Lichenibacterium dinghuense: one gene and its partners. The protein of the gene in region 2 interacts with the protein of the main gene of each other region in a pairwise test. Links are inferred from orthologs where the notes say so. Each region holds a gene or a part of one and is shown on either strand. Other genes may lie near its edges.

The links.
Region 1: the proteins of dnaE (region 2) and dnaQ interact in binary tests that used the Escherichia coli proteins (3 or more experiments, as listed by UniProt). The link is inferred for Lichenibacterium dinghuense from one-to-one orthologs.
Region 3: the proteins of dnaE (region 2) and L7N97_RS13870 interact in binary tests that used the Escherichia coli proteins (3 or more experiments, as listed by UniProt). The link is inferred for Lichenibacterium dinghuense from one-to-one orthologs.

The regions. Positions count from the first base shown.
Region 1 is NZ_JAJLMN010000001.1:3,911,443-3,921,016, reverse strand. The notes cover bases 3,322-6,302. They hold dnaQ (DNA polymerase III subunit epsilon), read left to right. Parts: upstream 3,322-4,444; coding sequence 4,445-5,161; downstream 5,162-6,302. Other genes in these bases: L7N97_RS18665 (hypothetical protein), read right to left, coding at 5,423-5,806; coaE (dephospho-CoA kinase), read left to right, coding at 3,858-4,445; L7N97_RS18680 (acetolactate synthase large subunit), read right to left, coding at 3,322-3,766. In the rest of the region: edd (phosphogluconate dehydratase), read left to right, coding at 1-365; L7N97_RS18690 (alpha/beta fold hydrolase), read right to left, coding at 513-1,622; L7N97_RS18685 (hypothetical protein), read right to left, coding at 1,713-2,105; more of L7N97_RS18680, read right to left, coding at 2,207-3,321; L7N97_RS18660 (ParA family protein), read right to left, coding at 6,557-7,114; L7N97_RS29845 (ParA family protein), read right to left, coding at 8,215-8,490; L7N97_RS18645 (flagellin N-terminal helical domain-containing protein), read right to left, coding at 9,149-9,574. UniProt on the Escherichia coli protein: DNA polymerase III is a complex, multichain enzyme responsible for most of the replicative synthesis in bacteria. The epsilon subunit contain the editing function and is a proofreading 3'-5' exonuclease.
Region 2 is NZ_JAJLMN010000001.1:5,088,727-5,095,142, forward strand. The notes cover bases 2,322-6,328. They hold dnaE (DNA polymerase III subunit alpha), read left to right. Parts: upstream 2,322-2,678; coding sequence 2,679-6,128; downstream 6,129-6,328. Other genes in these bases: L7N97_RS24445 (GCG_CRPN prefix-to-repeats domain-containing protein), read left to right, coding at 2,322-2,332; L7N97_RS24455 (SH3 domain-containing protein), read right to left, coding at 6,141-6,328. Outside these bases: L7N97_RS24435 (cupin), read right to left, coding at 103-606; L7N97_RS24440 (ceramide glucosyltransferase), read right to left, coding at 612-1,745; more of L7N97_RS24445, read left to right, coding at 2,063-2,321; more of L7N97_RS24455, read right to left, coding at 6,329-6,416. UniProt on the Escherichia coli protein: DNA polymerase III is a complex, multichain enzyme responsible for most of the replicative synthesis in bacteria. This DNA polymerase also exhibits 3' to 5' exonuclease activity. The alpha chain is the DNA polymerase catalytic subunit.
Region 3 is NZ_JAJLMN010000001.1:2,905,292-2,914,884, reverse strand. What follows is about bases 6,538-9,537. They hold L7N97_RS13870 (aminotransferase), read right to left. Parts: upstream 8,614-9,537; coding sequence 7,462-8,613; downstream 6,538-7,461. Other genes in these bases: L7N97_RS13865 (HD-GYP domain-containing protein), read left to right, coding at 8,901-9,537; L7N97_RS13875 (winged helix-turn-helix domain-containing protein), read left to right, coding at 7,044-7,421; L7N97_RS13880 (NAD(P)-dependent alcohol dehydrogenase), read right to left, coding at 6,538-6,812. Also shown: L7N97_RS13910 (HlyD family secretion protein), read right to left, coding at 1-1,119; L7N97_RS13905 (MarR family winged helix-turn-helix transcriptional regulator), read right to left, coding at 1,112-1,525; L7N97_RS13900 (hypothetical protein), read left to right, coding at 1,757-2,098; L7N97_RS13895 (NAD(P)-dependent oxidoreductase), read right to left, coding at 2,127-3,053; L7N97_RS13890 (serine hydrolase domain-containing protein), read right to left, coding at 3,097-4,251; L7N97_RS13885 (LLM class flavin-dependent oxidoreductase), read right to left, coding at 4,244-5,569; more of L7N97_RS13880, read right to left, coding at 5,757-6,537; more of L7N97_RS13865, read left to right, coding at 9,538-9,593. UniProt on the Escherichia coli protein: Shows aminotransferase activity with methionine and histidine as substrates, and to a lesser extent also with phenylalanine.

The DNA of each region.
Region 1 (9,574 bases), 1.2 Mb from region 2 along the record:
ACGGCATGCCGGAGCTCCACAAGCTGATGCCGCCGCTCGGCGTGCTGCAGGACCGCGGCCACCGCGTGGCCCTCGTGACGGACGGGCGCCTGTCCGGCGCCTCCGGCAAGGTGCCGGCCGCCATCCACGTGACCCCGGAGGCGGCCGAGGGCGGCTACATCGCCAAGGTGCGCGACGGCGACGTCGTCCGCATCGACGCGGTCGCGGGACGGCTGGAGGTTCTCGTGCCCCACGAGGAGTGGAAGGCGCGCGAGGCGGCCACCCAGAACCTCGACGGCTCGCACTGGGGCTGCGGGCGCGAGCTCTTCGCGCCCCTGCGGGCCGCCGTGGGTCGGGCGGATGCAGGGGCTACCGTGTTCGGGTGAGGACTCTCCTTCTCCCGCGGCGCGGGAGAAGGTGTCGGCGCGAAGCGACGACGGATGAGGGGACCTCGGACCGTCGCGCTTCCCCTCATCCGACTCGACTGCGTCGGGCCACCTTCTCCCGTTCACAGGAGAAGGGACACTCTCGCCCTACCTCGCCAAATGCCCGTCGAAGAACCGCGCATATTCCCCGAACACCTCCTTCGTGAGCTGCGAGGTCGGGTCGAACAGGTATTGCGCGTGGGAGATCCCCTCGTAGACCTGCAGCTCCTGCACGACGCCCGCCTCGCGCAGCTTCTGCTGCGTCCGCACGGTGTTGGACAGGAACAGGTCGCGCGTGCCGCTGGTCAGGATCGTCGGCGGCAGGCCGTGGAAGTCGCCGTAGATGGGCGAGAGCTGCGGGTCTTTGAGGTCGTGGCCGTTCGCGTAGAGCTGGGCCGCGTGGGTGAGGTAGCCGTCGTAGCTCACCAGCACGTTGTCGACCCACTCGTTGGTCTTGTAGGTGTCGCCCGTCTCGGTCATGTCGGACCAGGGCGTGCCGGGCGCGATGGCGCCGGGCAGCGCCACGCCCTCGGCCTTCAGCCGCAGCATCAGGGCCAGCGTCATGCCGCCGCCCGTCGACGTGCCGACCACGGCCACCTTCTTCGGGTCGGTGGTCGCGATGATCGCCCTGTAGGCCGCGTCGGCGTCGTCCATGGCGGCCGGGTAGGGGAAGTCCGGCGGCATGCGGTAGTCGACCGCGATGACCTTGTAGCCGCCGTAGGCCGCCATCAGCATGGCCTCGGCGGTGCCGGATTCGCCGGGGCCATAGACGTAGCCGCCGCCGTGGATGTTGTAGATCAGCTGGTCCTTGTGGGCCTCGGGGATCTCCCGCGGCGTCAGCACGAAGGCCTTCACGCCGCCGACCGTGGTGGGCTCGATCGACACGCCGAGCGCCGCGCGCGCCTTCGCGAGGCCGGGCAGCGCCGCCTGCGCGAGCTTGTCGACCAACGCCTTCCACGCCGCTGCGTCGGGCGGGTTCGCATCCCAGGCCGGCACGCGGTAGGGCGCGGCGATCAGCGCCTCCGTGGCGGCGTCGACGTCGTGCGGCACGGGGATCGTCTTCGGGGGCACCGAGCGCGGGCCGGGCGCGCCGTTGGCGGCGTTCTGCTGCGTCTCCAGGGCGGAAAAGTCGGGCGGGACGGCGGCGGTCTCGGCCGAGGCCGCGGACGCGAGGACGAGGGCGGCGGCGCAGGCGGCCGCGCGCGAGATGGCCTGCATGATTCCTCCCGGATGTCGCTTCGCCGGGCTTCGCTCCGGCGGAGTCCATCCTAGGAGACCGGAGCCCGGCCCGACAATCGGGCGGCGCGCTCACACGCTCTCGGCGCTGAACTCGCCCGTGGTCTCGTCGAGGTCGATCAGCCGCATGACGATGTCGGAGGCCTCGTAGACCGACCCCTCCAGCATGGCGTCGCCCTCCTCGTTGGCCCGGCCGACCACGACCTTGAACAGCCCGTCCGCGTGGTCGCGCGCCATCACGAGGTCGCGGATGCGCTCGCGGTTGCCGCGCTTGGTGCGCCAGGCGTCGAGGTCGGGCGCGTCGAACAGGTCGTAGCGGTGGCCGCCGCCCGGCACGTCGCGCAGCTTGTCGGCCCAGAGCGTGACCACCACCGTGGTCCCGTCCTCGCCGTGGCCCGACCAGGCCCAGCGCTCGTTCTTCAGCGCGGCGCCCAGCGCCGCGTAGGCTTCCACTTTTCCGACCATCACTCGACCGACCACAAACCGGCGCAGGGAGCGCCAAACGCATGTCCTTCAGGGCTCTGCCCTGAAACCCGCGAAAGGCCGAGGCCTTTCGAAACCACTTTTCACGCCATCACGGCCTCGATCAGGAACGGCCCCTGCCTGTCCCGGCTCAGCGCGTAGTCCAGCACGGCGTGGAACCCTTCCGCGGTCTCGACCGCCGCGCCCTCGACGCCGAAGCCGTTGGCGAGCGACACCCAATCGACCGCGGGATCGTCGATCTGCATCATGCGCTTTGCGTTCTCGCCGAACTCGGTCACGCCGACGTTGCGCATCTCGCGCTGCAGGATCGCGTAGGCGCGGTTGGAGAAGACGATCGTCACCACGTCGAGCTTCTCGCGCGCCTGCGTCCACAGGCCCTGCACGGTGTAGAGGCCGGAGCCGTCCGCCTGCAGCGCCACCACCTTGCGCCCCGGCGCGCCCAGCGCGGCGCCGGCCGCGGCGCCCGGCCCCATGCCGATCGCGCCGCCCGTCAGCATCAGGTAGTCGTGCGGCGGCGCGCCCTTGAGGAGGTCGAAGGCCGAGCGGGCCGTGGTCAGCCCCTCGTCGACCACGATGGCGCCCTCCGGCATCAGCATGGCGATCGAGCGCGACAGCGCCGCGTCGGTGAGGTCGCCGGACGGCGCGCCCTCGAGCGGCGCGGGCCGCGCGACCTCCGGCGGCGCCTTGGCCCCGAGCCGGTCGGCCAGGGCGGCGAGCGCGCCGGTGATGTCCTCGCCCGGCTCCGCCAGGAGCAGCGCCGGCGCGCCCTCGGGCAGCAGGCGGCTCGGCTTACCCGGATAGGCGAAGAAGGCCACCGGCTCGGGCGCGCCGACGAGCACGAGCACGTCGACCTCGGCGAGGCACTTCAGCGCGAGGTCGATCGCGTAGGGGATCTTGGTGACGGGCACGCGGCCGAGCCCGGCCTCGACGCGCGGGATCTGCACGGGCGCGAAGAGCCGCGCCCCGGTCGCGGCGGCGATGCGCCCCGCCACCTCCAGCCCATCCGCGCGCAGGCCCTCGTGGCGCAGCAGGAGGCCGGCGCGGGGCCCCGCCCGGCGGATCGCCTCGGCGGCGGCGGCGACCCGCTCCTCCGGCACGGCGCGCGGCGCCGGGATCTGCGCCGGCGCGATGTCAGCGGGACCGCCGGCATCGCCCCAAGCCGCGTCGGCGGGCAGCACCAGCGTGGCGACGCCGGGGTGGCTGCGCGCCGCGACGATCGCCGCCGCGGCGGCGGGGCCGACGTCGTCCGGGCCCGTGCAGCGGCGCAGCCAGTGCGACATGGGCCGGGCGAGCGAGTCGATGTCGCTCGTCAGCGGAGCGTCATAGGGCAGGTGGTAGCCGGCGTGGTCGCCCACGACGTTGACCATGGGGGTGCGGGCGCGGCGCGCGTTGTGGAGGTTGGCGAGGCCGTTGGCGAGGCCCGGCCCCGTGTGGAGCAGCGTCGCGGCGGGCGTCCCGGCCATGCGGGCGTAGCCGTCGGCCGCGGCCGTCACCACGCCCTCGAACAGGCCCAGCACGCAGCGCATCCGCGGGCGGCGGTCGAGCGCCGCCACGAAATGCATCTCCGACGTGCCGGGGTTGGCGAAGCACACGTCGACGCCGTTGGCGAGCAGCGTGTCGCACAGGCGGTCCGCTCCGTTCATGGCCCATCTCCCCGCGGCCCGCCCGAGCCGGCGTTGCCTCGACCCCTTTTAGCGCCGATGCTCGGCCTTCACGCAAGCGGGGGCCGGCATCGTGGTGATCCTGGGGCTGACGGGTTCGATCGGCATGGGCAAGTCGACCACGGCGGCGATGTTCCGCGACGCCGGCGTGCCGGTCTTCGACGCCGACGCCGCCGTCCACGCGCTCTACCGCGGCGCCGCGGTGGAGCCGGTCGAGGCGGCCTTCCCCGGCGTCGCGCGCGACGGCACTGTCGACCGCGAGCTGCTGCGCCAGCGCGTGCTCGACGACCCCTCGGTGCTTCGGCGGCTCGAAGCCATCGTGCATCCGCTGGTGCGGGCCGAGCGCGCCGCCTTCCTGGCCGAGGCCGCGGGCGCGCCGCTGGCGGTGCTCGACATCCCCCTGCTCTACGAGATCGGCGCCGAGGCGGAGGTCGACGCCGTCGCCGTGGTGAGCGCGCCCGAGGCCGTGCAGCGCGCGCGCGTGCTCGCCCGGTCCGGCATGACGGAGGCCCGCCTCGATGCTATCCTGCGCCAGCAGGTGCCGGACGCCGAGAAGCGCGCCCGCGCGCGCTTCGTGATCGACACGGGCGCGGGGCTGGAAGCGGCGCGATCCACCGTCGCGGCCGTGATCGCGGTCCTCACGGGAAAGAGCGGAGACTGATGCGCGAGATCGTCCTCGACACCGAGACCACCGGCCTCGACCCCAAGACGGGCGACCGGCTCTGCGAGATCGCGGGCCTGGAGCTCGTCAACTACATCCCGACGGGCCGCACCTACCACGTCTTCATCAACCCCGAGCGCGACATGCCGGAGGGCGCCTTCAAGGTGCACGGCCTGTCGGCCGAGTTCCTGGCCGGCCACCCGGTCTTCGCGGCTCAAGTCGACGGCTTCCTCGACTTCGTGCGGGGCGCCAAGCTCGTGATCCACAACGCCGAATTCGACATGCGCTTCATCAACCACGAGCTGGGGCTGCTGAAGAGGCCGCCCTTCCCGATGGACGACGTGATCGACACGCTGGCGATGGCGCGCCGCCGCCACCCCGGCGCGCCGAACTCGCTCGACGCGCTCTGCGCCCGCTACAAGATCGACACGTCGAAGCGCGTGAAGCACGGCGCCATGATCGACGTGGAGCTCTTGGCGGAGGTCTACGCCGAGCTGCTCGGCGGCCGGCAGACGAGCTTCGGGCTCGGGCCCCGCGCGGCCGCCTCGGCCGGCCCCGCCGCCGCTGCGGCCCCGCTGCGCCGGACCGTCCCCCTGCCCCCGGCCATCACGGCGGACGAGGAGGCGGCGCATGCGGCCTTCGTCGCCGAGATGGGGGGGAAGGCCGTGTGGCTGAAATATGCGGCGGGGGCCGAGGAGGAGCGGAAGGCGGGGTGAGCGGGGAGGCGACCGAGGATCGGCGCTGGAGGACGGGCCACGCCGCTCCGAAGCCGTCGCGACACGGTTCGCGATCGCATGCCGGTGCCCGGTTCGATTTAGATGGTCTGTTTTGAAAAGTCTGTTTCGGGTGGTCAAGCGCCAGCATGGTAGACCGACGCCGGGAGGGTTCGCTTCGGGCATACCCTAATTAGATCAGATGCTCCGGCTGGAGCCGACCTATAGCTGCCGCTAGCAACGTTCGCTCGTTTAGCGATCCCATCATTTGGAGTCCAAAGCCAGTGCTGCCTTTGTAGCTCCCGGTATACCCTTCAAAAGAACGAGCTTCGCATCCGGAGCAATCCCTGACCAAAGCTCTTTGCCGGCGGTGCACAGCAATATCTCATGTGAGAGCTGTTCGGCCTTCATGACCGCAGCAACCGCCCGATCATGCGTCGGCTTTGAGAACGCTATTTCGTGGATCGCCGAGTGTGCGTTCCACACTCCCGGCACCTGTCCGTGCACCACGGCAGACATTTCAGAATACCAAGTCTGTAGCCGCCCGACGAGACCAAATGCTGCCTGACATTCGCTAAACGACGGTGTGTGAGTCTTGTGGAATTCCACAATCTCCATCTTCGAAACGTAGAATTTCGGGTCGGACACCAATGTCCGTAGTTCGACTGGGTGAGTTCGGAAAAAACTGTATTATAAACATGTCTCAACCATTGTTCTCGCTGCCGCCGCCGACTGCTTGTAAATGCATAGGCCAATCAGCACGCCGCAACTTTGCATCGCAATCTGCATCTCTCGTATGAACGACAGTGCGGGGTTTCCAGCGTCGAGCGTCTCAAGCTGCTTCGACCAGACAGCAAGACGGTGCGCGGCGCGGTCTATTTCAGTACCAGTCCCATCATGAGCTAATGAGGTTGTAATGTTCTGCGACCAGTTGACTTTCGTCAATTCGTCCAATAACTGAGACATTTTACCTCCGTGTATTTGATATTCCCGCCAGATATGGGTCGCTTGGCGACGATGATTGCAAAACATCGATAAATTTTCGGCGCATTCCGGGAGAAGCGCTAACTAGGAATTCTTTGATTAATGTTGATATGGATGCCGACGAACTTATAGACGATACACCAAGACTCATCATAATGCTGATAACATTTGCTTTAGAGATCTTCTGCTGCCGTATCAAACCCATGATGGACTTAAAGAATTCATCGTCAGAATTCGTCTCGTCATCGGTTCCAAGCTTGTTATTTATCAGGTCGATCATGTAGGCAAGTTCGTCTGATAACTGTCCTCGGCGAAGTTCATCCGATAAAGACTGAAGTTCCGCGCTCGACAGCCTAGAACCCATAACACTTGACAAAAGAGTGCGCAACAGCATCTTATAACGAAGAGATTTTATCATAACCCAATCCTCGTTCTGAACTCTCTCGCGACAGAGGACAAGTTTAAGTACGCCTGGGTACTATAGGGTTTTCCGCTGTACCAAACAAAATTTTTACCACCTTCCGGCTCACTAAACGCTTTGAACCATTTGAGCGTGCTGGTCATGCATGATGCAGCATAAGTTGGATCAGCACGGATCGCCGCCTCCTCACTAGAAGTACCAACTCGGGCGGTTGAGTTAAATAGTATAATAGGTTGAGGGCTTGCTGTTCCCTTTTTCTTAGCTTTTATAAAGGCGAACATCAAACCAATACCGCGTACAGAGTATTTCTGTGGCATTACGGGGATCAGAACGAAATCGGAATTTGTCAGGGATGTTTTCGTAAACAGCGAACCGGCAGGGTGACAGTCAATGAAAATTACATCATACGATTTACGTGCTTCATCTATGAATTTCTCAAACCGCTCCTCGATTGGATCAACTTTAGTATTCGCTTGCCCAAGTGCGATGTACATCAGATCCAAAGTTGATGGAACAACGTCAAGCTTGCCGGGGCCGTGAGCCTGCTTCAAGCAATTCGTTGCGAGATCCGCTACTTTCGGGGGCGTGTGATTGCCCGGCACCTGAAGCTGATATGGGTTAGAGCTGTTTCCGTCCGGTTTGATTCGGGACGGTGTAGCGGTTTCGGTCGGGTTGTGATTCGGTGAGGGCTACCTTTGCGGGATGCCCCTGATGCCAAGAGCCCTGTCTGCGGACCTACGCGAGCGTGTTCTGGCCGCTATTGAGGCGGGCTCCTCCTGCCGCCAGGCGGCCGAGCGTTTCGGTGTCGGGATCGCGACGGCGATCCGCTGGCAAGCCCGCTTCCGGGCCGAAGGCGTGGTCGCGGCCAAGCCGATGGGCGGAGACCAGCGCTCCCGCAACATCGAGGCCCACGCGGAGATGATCCTGCAGGCGTGCGAGGCGGAGCCGCAGGCGTACCTGCGCGAGCTGCGTGAAAGCTTGCGCGAGAAGGGTGTCAGCACGAGCACGAGCGGGCTGCACCGCTTCTTCGCGCGCCACAAGATCAGCCGTAAAAAAGGGATCTGCACGCCGCCGAGCAAAGCCGTCCCGACGTGATGAAGGCGCGCGAGGACTGGTTCGAGGGTCAACTCGACGTGGACCCCGAGCGGGTCGTCTTTCTCGATGAGACAGCGGCGGCCACCAACATGACCCGCCGCCATGGCCGGGCCAGGCGTGGCGAGCGCTGCCGCATCGCGGTGCCGCACGGGCACTACAAGACCACCACGGTCACGGCGGCCCTGCGGGGAAGCGGTCCCTTTGCGATCGAACTGATGGACGGCGCCACAAACGGGGCGCGGTTTCTGGCCTACGTCACCGACATCCTCATCCCGGCTCTCAGGCCCGGCGACACGGTCGTGATGGACAACCTAAGCGCTCACAAGGTGAAAGGCGTGCGGGAGGCCATCGAAACAGCGGGGGCTCGCTTGCTCTACCTTCCGGCATACAGCCCTGACTTCAATCCCATCGAGAACGCCTTCGCCAAGCTGAAGGCCTTGCTTCGCACAGCGGCGGCCCGCACCGTCACGGATCTGCGCGTCGCCATCCGGAAAGCCTTCACCCGCTTCACCCCTGACGAGTGCCGTAACTACCTCGCCGCGGCTGGCTACGATGCCTACGACCCCACCTGATCGGAAATAGCTCTAAGGGCGGTGCCGTCATCCATTAAAATGGCGAGCGTCGTCTTCCGCGCCTTTTCCAGAGCGAAGTACTGCTTCGCAGGTATGTACGCCTGAGAAAGATTGAACTGCGGATCATAGTCGATAGCTAGTACGCGGAGCGGCGGCTTACCCCCTACCGGTTGTAAACCCAGAATTCCAGCCAAATGAGCGGTGACGGTGGTTTTACCCACGCCCCCCTTCATATTCATGACAGTCACAACGGTCGCCATTACCAACCCTCCTCGCCGAGGTAGACGGACTCGTAGGGTAAGAGCAAGCGCATCGACGATAGCTGCTGGGGACCGCTGGTCCGGGAACGTCCGCTGCCTAGCATGAGGCTAAGGACCGCTTTTGTGAAGGTTTTCGAACGTCGACCCTTACATGGCGATGTCGACGCGACCGACGTTCGAAAACTCAGACAAAACAGACAGTTAGTTGGTACGTTTTGAATCCACCCATATCAGATCGTCGTGTCGGGAAGGAATGTACACCTTTCTTCCCTGATCGGTTGCCGATCGAACGTCGTGGGCCACTACCCACTACAATTCGGCATGGGTGTACCCATAGTGACCCGGCGTCTCCGTCCGACTCATGTCGGAGCCGACAAGGCCGCTGCCCTGATGAGGTGAGCGATCTCGGCTTCCTCGAGCTCGAGGAAGCGGCCCTCTTCGTCACGCGGCGGCACCAGGCAGGATGATCCGGACGTGGGGACGGGAGCGCGCGTCCCGGAGCAGCCGCGCCCGCACCGGCCCCGGAAGCCCGCCGAACGAGGGAGCCGTCTCCCGCGCGTAGTCGCCCCACGGGCCGCGCTCCATCGGCTGCGCCTCCGCCTCGGCCCCCTCGCCGAGCAGCGCGGACCACAGGGCGCAGCCGCGGCGCCAGCCCGCCTCACCGGCCGAACAGCTTCAGGATCAGCCCGCTGTCCCCGTTGGCGATCGACAGGGCCTGCACGCCGAGCTGCTGCTGCGTCTGCAGGGCCTGCAGGCGGGTCGAGGCCACGTTCATGTCGGCGTCGACCAGCGCGCCCGTGCCCGAGGTCAGCGCGTCCGACAGGGCCGACACGTAGGTCTGCTGGTTCATCACCGTGCTCTGCACCGTCGCGATCCGGTCGGCGGCGGCCACGAGGCCCGGCTCCAGCAGGTCGACGGCGCGCTCCAAGGATTGGATGTCGCCGAGGCTCGCCGACGAGATGTCGAAGGACAGGAAGCTCGCCGCCTGGTACGTGCCCGCGCCCGGCCCCGTCCCGGCCTGTCCGTAGGCCGCGCTGCCCACGTTCAGCGCCGGGATGGCGAGGTAGCCGGTGGACAGCAGGCC
Region 2 (6,416 bases):
GCTTATCGCGGGCGGAGCCCGGCCTGTCAACCCTGCTCGCGTCGATCCCGTGACGGCGTCCGCGGAGGCTGTGGATGGATCGCGCGGGCCGCGAGCCTCCCGTCACGCCCACGGATGCCAGCGGCCGCCCATCGGCTCACCCGTGACCGGATCGCGGTGGGGCAGGTGGAGGGCCGCGATGGCGGCCACGGCGCGGCGCAGGTCCTCGTCAGTCGCCGCATCGGCGCGGATCAGGTCCCAGTCGCGCCCGTCCGGGTAGGCGCCGACGACGCTGAAACCGTCGGCGGACGCGACGCGCCGGTGCCCCGTGCCGGCGGGCAGCACCAGGACGTCGCCGGCCGCGACCTCGACGTCCTGCCCGCCCTCGCCCCCGAGCCGCAGCGTGGCGCGCCCACCGCAGATGCCCAGCACCTCGTGCGCGGTCGAATGGAAGTGGTGGAACGGGTAGACGCCGTTTCGCCAGGCGTTGGACCAGCCGTGGCGGGCGAACAGGGCCTCATGGGCGCCCGCCACGGCGTCGGCCGGCAGGGCGGCGCGGTGCACCAGCACCGGCAGCGCGCTGTTGGGCACGCGGCCGGAGGGGGCGAAGCGCAGGAGCCCGACCACGACCTTCAGCCCACCTTGGCGGGCTCCTCCTTCACCGTCATGGCGTTGCCGCGCCACACGAAGTCGTCGGTCAGCAGCGCCGTGGTGAACAGGAACGGCAGCATGCAGTCGCGGAACAGCCAGATGAAGGGCGACGCCCAGAACATGCGCCAGCCCGCCGACCAGGCCAGCACCGCCTCGGAGGCCATCCACAGCGTCGCCACGGCCACGCCGACGAGGACCGGATCGAGCCCGTAGACCGAGGCCGCGAAGGCCGCGGCGAGCGACGGGAACACGCAGCCGGTGAAGACCTCCAAGAGGAAGAAGGGCAGGAAGGTCACGCGCCGCAGCCGCGCCCAGCGGAGCTGGCGCCCCCACACCTCGGCGAAGGTCCTGACCCCGAGCGGCTGCTCGAAGGGGTTGTCGGCGAGGCCGACCCGCAACCCCTGGCGCCGCACGAGCTTGGTGGCGGCGGCGTCCTCGGCGATCTCCAGCCCCAGCGCCTCGATGGAGCCGTGCTCCTCCAGCACCGGCTTGTGCCAGAGCATGGACTTGCCCTGGGCGAAGCCAAAGCCGATGGCCTCGGCGGCATATTGCCAGCGCGCCTGCAGGGTGTTGAGGAAGCCGCACTCCACCTCGGCCCAGAAGCTCCGCGGCCGCGAGCCGATAGGCGTCGAGCACACGAGGCCCGTGTCCTTCGTGTAGCGCTTGAGCAGGCGCTGGATGTAGTCGCGCGGCATCAGGACGTTGGAATCCGCCATGATGATCCAGTCGTGGGCGGCGCCGTGCCAGCCCTTGACGCAGTTGTTGAGCTTGGGGTTCGGGCTGATGTCGTCGCGGCCGATCAGGATGCGGCTCGGCACGCCGGGATGGGCGGCGATCAGGCGCCGGACCAGGGGCAGCACCGGGTCGTCCGGCTCCTCGCAGCAGAACAGCAGCTCGTAGTTCGGGTAGTCGAGCAGGAACGAGGAGCGGAGCGTCTCCTCCTCGAAGTTGTCCATGCCGCGCACCGGGCGCATCAGGCTGACGGGCGGCGCCGGGTCGGGCACCGGGAAGGGGGCGGGGATCTCGCGGCATCGGACGGCCGCAACGCCGGTGCTGAAGAGCTGCGCGCCCGTCATCAGGACGGAGAAGCCCGCCGCACATTCGGCTACCGTCATGATCGACCTTTCTTTCTTCTCGTCTCAGCGGCCCCGCTCGGCCGCGGGCTGCGACCGCAGCTCCGTCATCTCTCCCTTGTGCCTGCCCGAATCAGGGCAACGAGTCCAGGCTGTGGCCATGAAAGGGCGCGGCTTCGGCAGGCCGCCGCCGCTTCCGGCCCCGAAACTGCGACGAAACGTCGGGCCACGATGGCGGCGCGGCGGCGGAACCGCGGCGATCGCCTGTTCACCGAACGTGCAGGCTCTCCGGTATAGTCAGGCCCGCCCCGGCGGCGCGCCCGCCGCTCCGGCCCACCAGATCCGAGGAAGCTGAGCCCATGAGCAAGACCATCAAGCTCGCCGCCGCCGCGGCCGCCCTGTTCGCGGCCCTGCCGCTGTCCGCCGAAGCCATGCCGATCGCCCCCGCGGCCTCCGCCGCCGCCGGCGTGACGCTGGTGGCCGGCGGCTGCGGCCCGGGCTTCCACCGCGGCCCCTTCCTCGGTTGCCGCCCGAACCGCCCCTTCGTGCGCCCCTTCGCGCCGATCGTCCGCCGCCCGGTGGTGTGCCGCACGGTGCTCCTGCCGCTCCCCCACCGCGTCTGCCGCTGAGCGGATGCGGCGGCCCCGGCGGGCGCTTTCGCCGGGGTCGTCAAGCTTTCGTTAACCCTGTCGGGTGGCGGCCCGCCCGCCGTCCACGGGGCCGTTGATTTAGAACAAAACAAGAACGAAGCTGCCTCCGCCGATCCCGGCAGGAGACACGATCCATGTTGCGACGCTTGGCCGCCGACGCGATCGAACTCGCGTTCCTCGCCGCCTTCCTGTGCTTCGTCGCCCTGCTGGCGCGCTGGTGAGCGCGGGGGAGCGTCAACCTATCCGGTCCATAGGCGAGGGGACCGACTCGACTCGCGGCCTTCGCGGAGTCACGACGTCGGCCCGACGCTGAGGAGCCGAGACCATGACGACGACCGAAGGGCCCGGCTTCGTCCACCTGCACGTCCACACCTCGTTCTCGCTGCGGGAAGGCGCGCTGACAATCGCCAAGCTGACCAAGCTGGCCGCGGCGGACGCCATGCCGGCGCTCGCCATCACCGACACCAACAACCTGTTCGGCGCGCTGGAATTCTCCGAGAAGATGTCGAAGGAGGGCGTGCAGCCCATCACCGGCATCCAGCTCACAGTGGACTTCGGCGACGGCGCGCTGTTCGGCCGCGACCTCCATCGGCAGGCGCGCGGCTCGGTGGTGGTCCTGGCCTGCACGGAGGCGGGCTACACCAACATCATGCGCCTCGCCTCCGAGGCCTTCACCCGTCCCGAGCCCGGCGACGAGCCCCACATCGCCTTCGACCGGCTGGTGGGCGGCACCGAGGGGTTGATCCTGCTGACGGGCGGCCCCAACGGGGCGATCGACCGCGTGCTGGCCGCCAACAAGCCCGAGGCCGCGACCGCCCGGCTCGACCGGCTCGTGGCGGAGTTCGGCGCGGGCGACGTCTACGTCGAGCTGCAGCGCCACGGCCTGCCCGAGGAGCGCCGGCTCGAAGGCCAGCTCGTCGCCCTCGCCTACGACAAGGGGCTGCGGCTGGTGGCCACCAACGAGCCCTTCTTCGCCGCCGTGGCGGACCACGAGGCCCACGACGCGCTGATCTGCATCGCGGAAGGGCAGGTGCTCGGCACGCCGGACCGGCGCCAGCTCACCACCGAGCACCGCTTCCGCACGCGGGCCGAGATGGTCAAGCTCTTCGCCGACCTGCCGGAGGCGACCGCCAACACGGTCGAGATCGCGCGCCGCTGCTCCTACCGCCCGCGCACCCGCAAGCCCATCCTGCCGAACTACACGGACGAGGCCGGCAACGTGCTCGACGCCGAGACGGCCCTGCGCGAGCAGTCGATCGCGGGGCTGGAAGCGCGGCTCGCCGCCCACGGCCCGGCGCCGGGCTTCGGCGAGGAGGACTACCGGACGCGGCTCGCCTTCGAGCTCGACATCATCGCCCGCATGAAGTTCCCGGGCTACTTCCTGATCGTGTCGGACTTCATCAAATGGGCCAAGGCCCACGACATCCCGGTCGGCCCCGGCCGCGGCTCGGGCGCGGGCTCGCTCGTCGCCTACGCGCTGACGATCACCGACATCGACCCGATGCGCTTCGCGCTGCTGTTCGAGCGGTTCCTGAACCCCGAGCGCATCTCGATGCCGGACTTCGACGTCGACTTCTGCCAGACGCGGCGCGAGGAGGTGATCCAGTACGTGCGCCACCGCTACGGGCTCGACCGGGTGGCGCAGATCGTCACCTTCGGCTCGTTCCTGGCGCGCGGCGTGCTGCGCAACGTCGGCCGCGTGCTGGAGATGCCGCTCGGGCAGGTCGACAAGCTCGCCAAGCTCGTGCCGCAGAATCCCGCCAACCCCGTGACGCTGGAGCAGGCGATCGAGGGCGAGCCGCGCCTGCAGGAGGCCGCTCAGGAGGACGAGAAGGTCGAGAAGCTGCTCGGCATCTCGCGCAAGCTGGAGGGGCTCTACTCCAACGCCTCGACCCACGCGGCCGGCATCGTCATCGGGGACCGGCCGCTGCACGAACTCGTGCCGCTCTACAAGGACCCCAAGTCCGACATGCCGGCCACCCAGTTCAACATGAAGTGGGTGGAGCCGGCCGGCCTCGTGAAGTTCGACTTCCTGGGCCTCAAAACGCTGACCGTGATCGACACCTGCCTGAAGCTGATCGCGCAGCGCGGCATCGCGGTCGACATCTCGTCGATCCCGCTCGACGACGGCCCGTCGTACCAGATGCTCGGGCGCGGCGAGACCGTGGGGGTGTTCCAGGTGGAGTCGGTCGGCATGCGCAAGGCCCTGGCCGAGATGCGCGCCGACCGGCTGGAGGACATCATCGCCCTCGTGGCGCTCTACCGCCCCGGCCCCATGGCCAACATCCCGGTCTACTGCGCCCGCAAGCTCGGCGAGGAGCAGCCCGAATACCCGCACCCCAAGCTGGAGCCGGTGTTGCGCGAAACCTTCGGCGTCATCATCTACCAGGAGCAAGTGATGCAGGCCGCGCAGACCCTGTCGGGCTACTCGCTCGGCGAGGCTGACATGCTGCGCCGCGCCATGGGCAAGAAGATCAAGGCGGAGATGGACGCCCAGCGCGACCGCTTCGTCGAGGGCGCGGTCAAGAACGACATCCCGCGCGCCAAGGCGGACGAGATCTTCGACCTGCTCGCCAAGTTTGCCGACTACGGCTTCAACAAGAGCCACGCCGCCGCTTACGCGCTGATCTCCTACCAGACCGCCTACCTCAAGGCGAACTACCCGGTCGAGTTCCTCGCCGCCTCGATGACGCTCGACAAGGCCAACACCGACAAGCTCTCCGAATTCAGGCAGGAGGCGCAGCGGCTGAAGATCACGGTGGAGCCGCCCTCCGTGAACCTGTCGGGCGTCGACTTCGAGGTGAACGCCGAAAAGCGCACCATCCGCTACGCGCTGTCCGCCGTGAAGGGCGCCGGCGAGGGGCAGGTCGCCGCCATCGTGCGGGCGCGGGGGGCGAAGCCCTTCGCCTCGCTCGGCGACTTCGCGGCGCGCATCAACCCGCGCGAGGTCAACAAGAAGGTGCTGGAGAGCCTCGCCGCCGCCGGCGCCTTCGACGAGCTCGAGGCCGACCGCGCCGTGGTGTTCGGCGGCATCGAGTCCATGCTGGCCGAGGCCAACCGCCTCCACGGCGAGCGGCAGGCCGGCCAGAGCGCGCTGTTCGGCGGCGGCGACGAGGCCGCGAGCCTCAGGCTCGACCGCTCCCGGTCGTGGCCGGCCGCGCAGCGCCTCAAGCGCGAGTTCGACGCGATCGGCTTTTTCCTGTCCGGCCACCCGCTCGACGACTACGGCCGCGTGCTCGACCGGCTTAAGGTCGAGCGGTGGGCGAGCTTCGCCCGCGACGTCAAGGCCGGCAAGAGCGGCGCGCGGCTCGCCGCCACCGTGCTCGACCGGCAGGAGCGCCGCACCAAGTCCGGCAACAAGATCGGCATCGTCAACCTGTCGGACCCGACGGGGCAGTACGAGGCGATCATGTTCCAGGAGACGCTGAACACCCACCGCGACCTGTTCGAGAAGGGCAACGCCGTGCTGCTCGACGTCCAGGCCTCGGCCGAGGGCGACGAGGTGCGGGTCCGCATCGTCAAGGCGGAGGGACTGGAGCAGGCCGCCTGCCGGATCGGCAAGGGGCTGCGCATCCACCTGCGCGACGCGGGGCCCATCCCGGGCATCGTCGGCGCGCTCGGGCGGCGCGGCGACGGAGAGGTGTCGTTCCTGGTGCCGTCGGACGGCGGCAAGCGCGAGGTGGAGGTGCGCCTGCGCGAGCGCTACGCCGTGTCGCCCGAAGTCGCCAACGCGCTGCGCGTGCTGGCGGGGGTGACGCAGGTGGAGAACCTGTGATCGGCTGTCGCCTCAGCCGCTCATCACCCCGCTGCCAACGCGCAGGAAGCGGTCCTGCACCCAGCCGCGCGTGCCGCGGACGGTGACGTGGCACCAGCCGCCGGCGGCCAGCTTGCGGCAGCCCGTTGTGCGGATGTGAGAGGCGCCGGCCCGAAGATACGCGACCCGCGCGCTGGCGGCGTCCGGCTGCCGATAGACCCAGGCCACGTGGCCGGGTCGCACCCCCTGAACCGAGCGGAACTCGGCCGCACCGGCCGGGCCGGCCACGGCCGCCAGCAGGGCCGCGAG
Region 3 (9,593 bases), 2.2 Mb from region 2 along the record:
GGGGATGCGCTGCACGACCTTGACCCAGTTGCCCGTGGTGTTCTGCGCCGGCAGCAGCGAGAAGGACGAGCCCGAGGCCGGGCTGATGCTCTCCACCGTGCCGTGCCACACCACGCCCGGGTAGGTGTCGACGCTCACGTCGGCGGCCTGGCCGGGGCGCACGTAGGTGAGCTCGGTCTCCTTGGGGCTCGCCTCGACCCACGCGTCCGTGTCCGAGATCAGGCTGAAGGCGGCCTGCGCGGCCTTGAGGTAGCCGCCGACCTGGAGCGCGTCGACGTTGGTGACCGTGCCGGCGAAGGGCGCGCGCACCACCGTGTCGTCGAGGTCGCGGCGCGCCTCGTCCACCGCCGCCCGGGCCTGCCGGTAGAACGGGTTCATCTCCACGGGCTGGTCCGCGTCGTCGCCGAGCTGCGCCAGCATGGACTGAGCCTGCGCGGTCGCGACGGCGACGCGCTGTTGCGTGGCGGTGACGTCGTGCTCGGCCGTGTCGTAGGCCGCCTTGGAGGCGAACCTGTTGGACAGGAGGTCCTTCTGACGGTCGAAGGTCGCCTGGTAGAAGGGCAGGTCCGCCTTGGCCTGGGCGATGGCGGACAGCGACTGCTCGTAGCTGGCCTTGAGGGTCAGCACCTGGTTGCGCACCGTGCCGAGCTGCGCTTCCGCGCCCTCCAGCGCGATGCGGAAGCTGTTCGACTTCAGCCGGAACAGCACCTGCCCCTTCTCGACGTGCTGGTTGTCGTGGACCTCGATGGCCCCGACCGTGCCGGACACGTCGGTCGACACGCCGAGCGAGCGCGCCTGGACGTAGGCGTTGTCGGTCGACATCACCTGCCCGCCGGTGACGTATCGGTAGCCGCCGACGACGAGCACCACCGGCAGGGCCGCGAAGAGCAGCGGCCTGAGGCGGCTCTTCTTCGGGCGCGTCGCCGAGGGCACTGCCGCCGCCGCCATGGGGGGCGCCGCGGGCGCCGGCGCGGAGGCCGCGGGGACGGGCGCGGGCGAGCGCGCCGCGGCGGCCTGGGCCCGCGGGCTCACGCGGCCGGAAGCGCCCCGCTCCTCCTCGTCGTGGCGCTCCAGCGGCTCCGCGTCGGAGAAGTCGCGCCCGGACATACCCTCAACCATGCTGTGCCTCGTCGTCGACCGCCGGCTTCGCGCAGGCGTCGGCCAGGTTGGTCTTGAGGCGGGACAGGGCGCCCACGAGGGCGTCGCGCTCCGCGTCGGAGAAGCCCTGGAGGGCTTCGGCCCGCGTCCCCTCCCCGATGTCCTGCAGCAGGGCGAGGCTCGGGTGGGCGGCGGGGGTCAGGTGCAGGCGCCAGCAGCGCCGGTCGGCGGCGTCCTGCCGGCGCTCGACGAGGCCGCGCGCCTGGAGCTTGTCGAGGATCCGCACGAGCGAGATCGGCTCGACCTCAAGGATGTCGGCGAGGCCCGCCTGGTGGATGCCCTCGTTGCGGCTGAGGTGCAGCAGCACCTGCCACTGCGCCCGGGTGAAGCCCAGCGCCGCCGCGCGCTGCTCGAAGCGCCGCCGCATCAGCCGCGCCACGTCGTGCAGCAGGAAGCCCACGGGGGAGGACGGAAAGTTCAAGGCCGGCTCCACGCGCTCCGGGGCGGACCGGCGCCGCCCTGCCCGTCAGCATGCGTTTCATAGACATGCTTATGATCCGCATGTAACGGTTCAGCATTCGTCGGACAAGCGGGGCGGCGTCCGGGCTGGCATGCCGGGGCCGCATGGGCCGGGCCGACTGCGCAGCGGAGGATCGCGATGAGGAAACGGGGATGGCGGACGGCGCTGGCGGCGCCGGGACTCCTGGCGCCGCTGCTCGCGCCGGGCGCCGCGATGGCGGGGCCGGCCTTCTCCTGCGGCGGCTTCGCCCAGCTCGGCGGCGCGCAGCTCCTGTGCAGCCATGTCGACCCCGCGGCGCCGACCCAGATCTGCACCTATTCCTGGACGCTCGCCACGGCGGGCGGCTCGCCCAGCGTGGTGCAGGGCTCGTTCATGCTGACGCGCGGGCAGCAGAACGTCACCGTCTACCAGGACACGGGCTTCGCCAACGCGCTGGCGACGCCCGTGGTGCTGTGCCAGGGGCGCAAGGACGGGCCGTGAGGGCGGGGTCGGCCGCCCTCGACCGTCTTCAGCTCCGGGCGACGCCGTTGGCGTCCCCGACGATGTCGGACAGCATGGGGACGTAGTCGGCGCCGCGCCCGCCCGCCACCGCGGCCGCGAAGCTGTTGCGCACCGCGGCGCCGACCGGGTTGGCCACCTCGGCCGCCTGCGCGAAGCCCGCGAGGTAGGTCAGGTCCTTCAGCGCGTTGGACAGGGTGAACTTGTGCGCGTCTCGGTCCCGTTCGAGCACGTAGGTGAAGAACGTGTCGTAGAACGGGCAGTGCATGCGCCCCCCGCGGATCACCGCGTCGAACACCTGCGGGGTCAGCCCGGCCTTGGCGCCGAGCATCAGGGCCTCCGAATAGATGGCCGCGTAGCCGAGCGACACGAAGTTGTTGAGCAGCTTCATCGTGTGGCCGGTGCCCACGGGCCCGGTCGGCACCACGCGGCCCGCGAAACAGTCGATGATCGGGCGCACCCGCGCGACCGCGGCCTCGTCGCCCCCCACCATCACGTCGAGGTTGCCCGCCCAGGCGTCCTTGGGCGTGCGGCTCAGCGGCGCGTCGACCAGCGCGATGCCGTGCGGCTGGAGCGCGGCGGCGAGGCGCACCGTCGAGGCGGGCTCGGAGGTCGAGCAGTCGACGACCACCAGCGGCACGCCCGCGGAGGCGAGCCCGTCCGGCCCCTCCACCAAGGCCTCGACCTGGCGCGAGCCCGTGACGCAGAGCACCACGACGTCGCTGTTCTCCGCGAGCTCGCGCGCCGAGCGGACCTCACGGGCGCCGTGCGCCACGAGGTCCTCGACGGCCTCGCGCCGCTTGTAGCCCAGCACCGACAGGGGCCAGCCCTTGTCGACGATGTTGCGCGCCATGCCGTGGCCCATCAGGCCCACGCCCACGAAGCCGACCCGTTCCTTGTCCATGGTGTCCCCTCCCCTGCCGTCGCTCGATACCACGCCTCGCGGCCGGCGGGCTCGGGCTCGGCGCGGCCGGAGCGCGTCAGTCCAGCGCGGCGTAGACCATGGCGCGCGCCAGCGTGCGGTAGCCCTGCCGCTGCTCGGCCGACGACGACTGCAGCATCAGCACGGCGAAGAGGTCCCGCGCCGGGTCGACCCAGAAGTAGGTGCCGCCGACGCCGCTCCAGAAGACGTCGCCCGGCGTGCCCGGGAACGGCGCCTCGCCGGCCGCGACCCGCACCGCGAAGCCCAGGCCGAAGCCGTAGCCCGGCCCCGGCGGGTAGTAGCTGGCGCGCCCGGTGTCGCGCCCGAGGTGGTCGGCGGTCATCAGGGCCAGGGTGGCGGGGCCGAGCACGCGCGCGCCCTCGAGCGTGCCGCGGCCGAGCACCATCCGGCAGAAGCGCGCGTAGTCGGCCGCCGTCGAGACCAGCCCGCCGCCGGCGCTCTCGTGGCGGCGGGGGATGCAGGGGTCGAAGAAGCGGGGCCGTGCGCCCGGCGGCTGCGGCAGCGGCTCGGCCACGCGGGCGCGGTCCCGCTCGGGCAGCAGGAAGCCCGTGTCGGCCATGCCGAGCGGATCGAGCACCAGCGCGCGCAGCGCGGCGCCGAGGCCCAGCCCCGTCGCGACCTCGACCGTGCGCCCGAGCACCTCGGTGGCGTGGCTGTAGTGCCAGAGTTTTCCGGGCTGATGTTCGAGCGGGAAGCCGGCGAGGCGCTCGACGAGTTCCCCCAGCGGCAGGTCGGCGCCGAGGAAACCGTCGCGCGCCAGCGCCCGCCCGGCCGGGCCGCCGTCGAGGTAGCCGTAGGCGAGGCCGGCCGTGTGGCGCAGGAGGTCCTGCACGGTCGGGGCGGCGGCGGCCGGCACGGTGCCGCCGCCCGGCGCCGCGACCCGGAGGTCGGCGAAGGCGGGGATCAGCTCCGCGACGGGCTGGTCGAGCCGCAGCTCGCCGCGCTCGACCAGGACCATGGCGGCGACGCTGACGATCGGCTTCGTCATGGAGAAGATGCGCCACACGGCGTCGGGGCGCAGCGGGTCGCGCGCGGCGGCGTCGCGCCAGCCGGCCGCGTGCTCGAAGGCGACGCCGTCGCGGCGCCCGACGACGACCTGCGCGCCGGCGATCAGCCCCGCCGCGGCGTCGCGGTCGAGGCGGCGCGCGAGGGCGTCGAGGCGGTCGGTGCGGAGGGCGGGACGCTTAGGCAAAGAAGCGGTTCGCAGGCCGCGGCAGGCCGAGGTTGTCGCGCAGCGTCGGGCCCTCGTAGTCGCGGCGGAACAGGCCGCGGCGCTGCAGCTCGGGCACGACGCGCTCCACGACGTCGTCGAGGCCGGCCGGCAGGTCGGAGAACATCAGGTTGAAGCCGTCGCAGGCGTCGCCGTCGAGCCACTCCTCCATGCCGTCGGCGATCGTGGCGGGCGTGCCCACGAAGGCGAGGCCCGCGTAGGAGCCGGCGCGGGCCGCGAGCTCGCGGATGGTGAGCCCCTCCTCGCGCGCCATGGCGACCATGCGGGCGCGGCCGCTCTTGCTGGCCTCGGTCTCGGGGATCTCGGGCAGCGGCCCGTCCGGGTCGTAGCCCGACACGTCGGTGCCCAGCATGCCGTTGAGCGAGCCGATGCCGCTGTCGTAGTGGACCAGCGCGTCGAGCCGCGCGCGCTTGGCCCGCGCTTCCTCGACCGTGTCGCCCACCACCACGAAGGCGGCGGGCAGGATCTTGCAGTGGTCCGGGTCGCGGCCGAGCGCGCGCATGCGCCCCTTCACGTCGGCGTAGAAGCCCTGCGCCTTGCCGAGCGAGGCCTCGGCCGCGAACACGACCTCGGCGGTCTCGGCCGCGAGCTGCCGGCCCGGCTCGGAGGAGCCGGCCTGCACCACCACGGGCCAGCCCTGCGGCGCGCGGGCGATGTTGAGGGGCCCGCGCACCTTGAGGCTCGGGCCCTCGTGGCCGAGCACGTGCATCCTCCCGGGGTCGAAGTAGACCCCGCTCTCGACGTCGCGCACGAAGGCGTCATCGGCGAAGCTGTCCCACAGGCCCGTGACGACGTCGTAGAACTCGCGCGCCCGCTTGTAGCGGTCGGCGTGGTCCATCTGCCCGTCCTGGCCGAAGTTCAGCGCCGCGTCCGGGTTGGCGGTGGTGACGATGTTCCAGCCCGCGCGGCCGTTCGAGATGTGGTCGAGCGAGGCGAAGCGGCGCGCCACGTGGTACGGCGCGTCGAAGGTCGTCGAGGCCGTGGCGACGAGGCCGATGCGCTCCGTCACGGCCGCGAGGGCGGACAGCAGCGTGAAGGGCTCGAAGGAGGTCACGGTGTGGCTGCGCTTCAGCGCGTCCACCGGCATGTTCAGCACGGCGAGGTGGTCCGCCATGAAGAAGGCGTCGAACTTCGCGGCCTCCAGCCGCTGTGCGAAACGCTTGATGTGGGCGAAGTTGAAGTTCGCGTCCGGATAGGCGCCGGGATAGCGCCAGGAGCCGGTGTGGATCGCGACCGGGCGCATGAAGGCGCCGAGGCGCAGGCGGCGTGTGCGGCTCATGGAGCCTCCGGGTGGCGGCGGGAGCGCGTCCCGTCGCCGCCATGGTGCACCGCGGCGGCGCGAGGGGCAACGCCGGGGGTTGAACGGGCCGCGACGGCGCCGGCCTGCCGGCACCGCGGACCCGGAAGCCGACCCGCCGTTCCCGGCCGGGAACAGCGAGGCGCCGTCCGGCCCCGCGGACGGCCGCTCAGGCGGCGGCGGGCATCGTCGCCATGTCGATCACGAAGCGGTACTTCACGTCGCTCCGCACCATGCGGGCGAAGGCCGCCTCGATCTCCTCCATGCGGATCATCTCGATGTCGGCCGTGAGGCCGTGCTGGCCGCAGAAGTCGAGCATCTCCTGCGTCTCGGCGATGCCGCCGATCAGCGAGCCCGCGAAGTTGCGGCGCTTGAAGATCAGGCCGAAGGCGTTGGTGTCGAGCGGCTGGTTCGGGGCGCCGACCTGGCACAGCGTGGCGTCGCGCTTCAGGCAGTTCAGCAGCGCGTTGATGTCGTGCTTGGCCGCCACCGTGTCGAGGATGAAGTCGAAGGTGCCGGCCTGCGCCGCCATGGCGTCGGGGTCGCGCGACACCACCACCTCGGCGGCACCGAGGCGCCTGGCGTCCTCGGCCTTGCCGGGCGAGGTCGTGAACAGCACCACGTGGGCCCCCATGGCGTGGGCGAGCTTGACGCCCATGTGGCCGAGGCCGCCGAGCCCGACGATGCCGACGCGCTGGCCGGGGCCGACCTTCCAGTGCTTCAGGGGCGAATAGGTGGTGATGCCGGCGCAGAGCAGCGGCGCCACGGCCTTGAGGTCGAGGTTCTGCGGGATCTTGAGCGTGAAGCCCTCGTCGACCACGACGGCCTGGCTGTAGCCGCCGAAGGTCAGGCCGCCCGACACCTTGTCCTCGCTGTTGTACGTGAAGGTCTGGCCCTTCTCGCAGTAGTTCTCCAGCCCTTCCGCGCACGACGGGCAGTCCCGGCAGCTGTCGACGAGGCAGCCCACGCCGGCGAGGTCGCCGACCTTGAACTTGGTGACGTCGGATCCGACCGCGGTGACGCGGCCCACGATCTCGTGGCCGGGCAGGCAGGGATAGAGGGTGTTTTGCCACTCGTTGCGGGCCTGGTGCAGGTCGGAATGGCACACGCCGCAATACTGGATGTCGATGCGCACGTCCTTCGGGCCGGGGTCGCGGCGCTCGAAGGAGATGGGGCCGAGCGGCCGGTCGGCCGCCGAGGTGGCGTAGCCTACGCAGGTGAACATGGGTCGAGTCCCGTCTCATGAACGAAGGCGCCGGCGACCTGTCGGCCGCCGGCGTCGTATGCGACAACGCACAGCGACAGCCGCGTGTCCACCGCCGCATGCCGCGGCCGCGGCCGGCGCGGCGGATTGACAAGCCGAGGGTGGCCCGTGTTCGCTCCCCTGCCCCGCAGCGGCGGCATCGGGACGAACGGGCACATGGGCGACGAGGCAGGCCGGCGCGGAGGGATGTGCGTGGCGTCGCTGAGCCTCAGGATCGACCTCGATCCCGGCGGGCGCATCGGCCCGGGCAAGATCGAGCTGCTGGAGAAGATCGCCGCCTTCGGCTCCATCTCGGCGGCCGGGCGCGCCATGGACATGTCCTACCGCCGCGCCTGGGAGCTGGTCGAGGAGATCAACACCATCTTCGGCAAGCCCGTGGTCGAGTGCCAGGCCGGCGGGCGGCGGGGCGGGGGCGCGCGGCTCACGGCCCTCGGGCTCGCGCTGGTGACGCGCTTCCGCGCCGTCGAGCGCGCGGCCGCCCTGGCGGCCGCCGACCACCTCGCGGCGCTGCAGGTCGAGGTGGAGCGGCCGGCGCCGCCCGAGGCGGCCCCCGAGCCGCCCGCGGCCTGACGCGCTTCCCGGACGGGCGGTCGGCTCGTCCGGGGAGGCTTCAGGCGGCGCGCCCCGCCACCCCGTCGAGCCGCTCCAGCGCGCTGTCGAGCGTCGCGTCCGTCTTGGCGAAGCAGAAGCGCGCGACGCTGCGCACGGGATCCTCCGCGTAGAAGGCCGACACCGGCACGGCCGCGACGCCGCGCTCGGCCACCAGCCGCTCGCAGAAGGCGGCGTCGTCCGTCACGCCGAGCGGCCCGAGGTCGACGTTGAGGAAGTAGGTCCCCGCCGTCGGCAGCACCGTGAAGCCGCGCTCGGACAGGCCCGCGCTCAGCCGGTCGCGCGAGCGCTGCAGCGCCGCGCGCTGCTCGTCGAGGTGCGCGCCGTCCTTGCCGAGGCCATACGCGACGGCGCTCTGCAGGTTCGGCGGCGTGGTGAAGGTGAGGAACTGGTGGGCCTTGGACAGGACGCGCATCAGCCGCGGCATCGCCACCGTGAAGCCGACCTTCCACCCCGTGAGGCCGAAGATCTTGCCCGCCGACCCCACCTTGACGGTGCGCTCGCGCATGCCGGGCAGGCTCATCATCGGCACGTGCTCGGCGCCGTCGAAGGTGATGTGCTCCCACACCTCGTCGCAGAGCGCGACCGCGTCGTGGGCCGCGCAGAACCGCGCCAGCCGCTCCAGCGCGGGGCGCGCGAACACCGTGCCGGACGGGTTGAGGGGCGAGTTGAACAGCACGACGCGGGTGCGGGGCGAGAAGGCGCGGGCGAGGTCCTCGTCCGAGAAGTCCCACTGCGGCGGCCGCAGCGTGACGAAGCGCGGCACGCCGCCGGCGCGGCGCACGAGCGGCAGGTAGGCGTCGTACATGGGCTGGAACAGCACCACTTCGTCGCCGGGTTCGATCAGCGCCAGCAGCGCGCCCGCGAGCGCCTCCGTCGCCCCCGACGTCACCATGACGTCCTCGGCCGACAGGGCGAGGCCCTGGTGCCTGCCGTAATGGTCGGCGACGGCCTGGCGCAGCTCGGGCAGGCCCATCATGGGCGGGTACTGGTTCCAGCCGTCGACCACAGCCTCGGCGGCGCGCCGGCGGAGGTCGAGCGGGCCGGGGTCGTCCGGGAAGCCCTGGCCGAGGTTCACGGCCCCGTGCTGGCGCGCCAGGCGCGACATGGTCTCGAAGACGGTGGTGGGCAGGTCGGCGAAGACGGGGTTCACGGGCGCGGCCTCCGCGGTCGATCGTGGCCCCGCTGTCGCGGTTCGGGCCGGCTTTGGCAAGCCGCGGCGCCGGAGCGGGTGCGGATGGCGGGCCGGCGCGGCGATCCGCTGCATGCAAGAGAACCTTCACCCTGTTCAAGGGAGCGGCGCCCGGCCCTGCGCCGCCCCGTTGCGGGGTTTCGGGGCGCGGCGTAGTCTGACCAGCCCGAGCCGCCCGGGATCGACCACGCGGCAGGATGCCCCCTCCCCTCGCGGCCGGGGCGTCTGCGGACCGGAGGACCCCGCGGGTGCTTTTGCTGACGGACCGGCTGAAGGAAGGCCACCGGCTTCGGCAGATCATGGATGCCGTCGAGCCCTGCACCCTGGTGGGTCCGGGGCAGAGCGCCCCCGCGTCGGCCGAGCACGGCCTCATCGTCTGCGACGCCGCGCTCGACGACCCTGCCGCCCTGGCGGCCCTGCAGGCCGTCCTGGCGCACCACCGCGTCGATCCGGGCGTCCCCGTGCTGTGCCTCGCGCGGAGCGACGGCCCGGACGCCATGGCGCAGGCCGAAGCGATCGAGGCCACGGCGGTGCTGCCGCGCGACGCCTCCGACGCCCAGATCCTGTTCACCGCCAAGCAGATGGTCGGGGCCGGCCGCGCCGCACCCCGACGCCCGGCGCTCCCCCCCGCCGCGGTGGCGAGCGCGCGCGAAGCGGCGGCGGCCTTCGGCGACATGTTCGAGGCCGCGCGGCGCGGCCGGCCGATCGCGCCCGCCAGCCTGGAACAGGGGGCCGGCGCCGTGATGGCGGGCGTCGGCGGCGGGCGCATCGGCGCCTGGCTCGACGTGGTGCGCTCCTACGACGACGTCACCTACCAGCACTGCCTGCTCGTGGCGGGGCTCGCGGCCGGCTTCGCGGCCCGCCTCGGCGTGACCGTGAAGGGGCAGCGGCTGATCGCGCAGGCGGCGCTCGTCCACGACATCGGCAAGGCCGCCATCCCG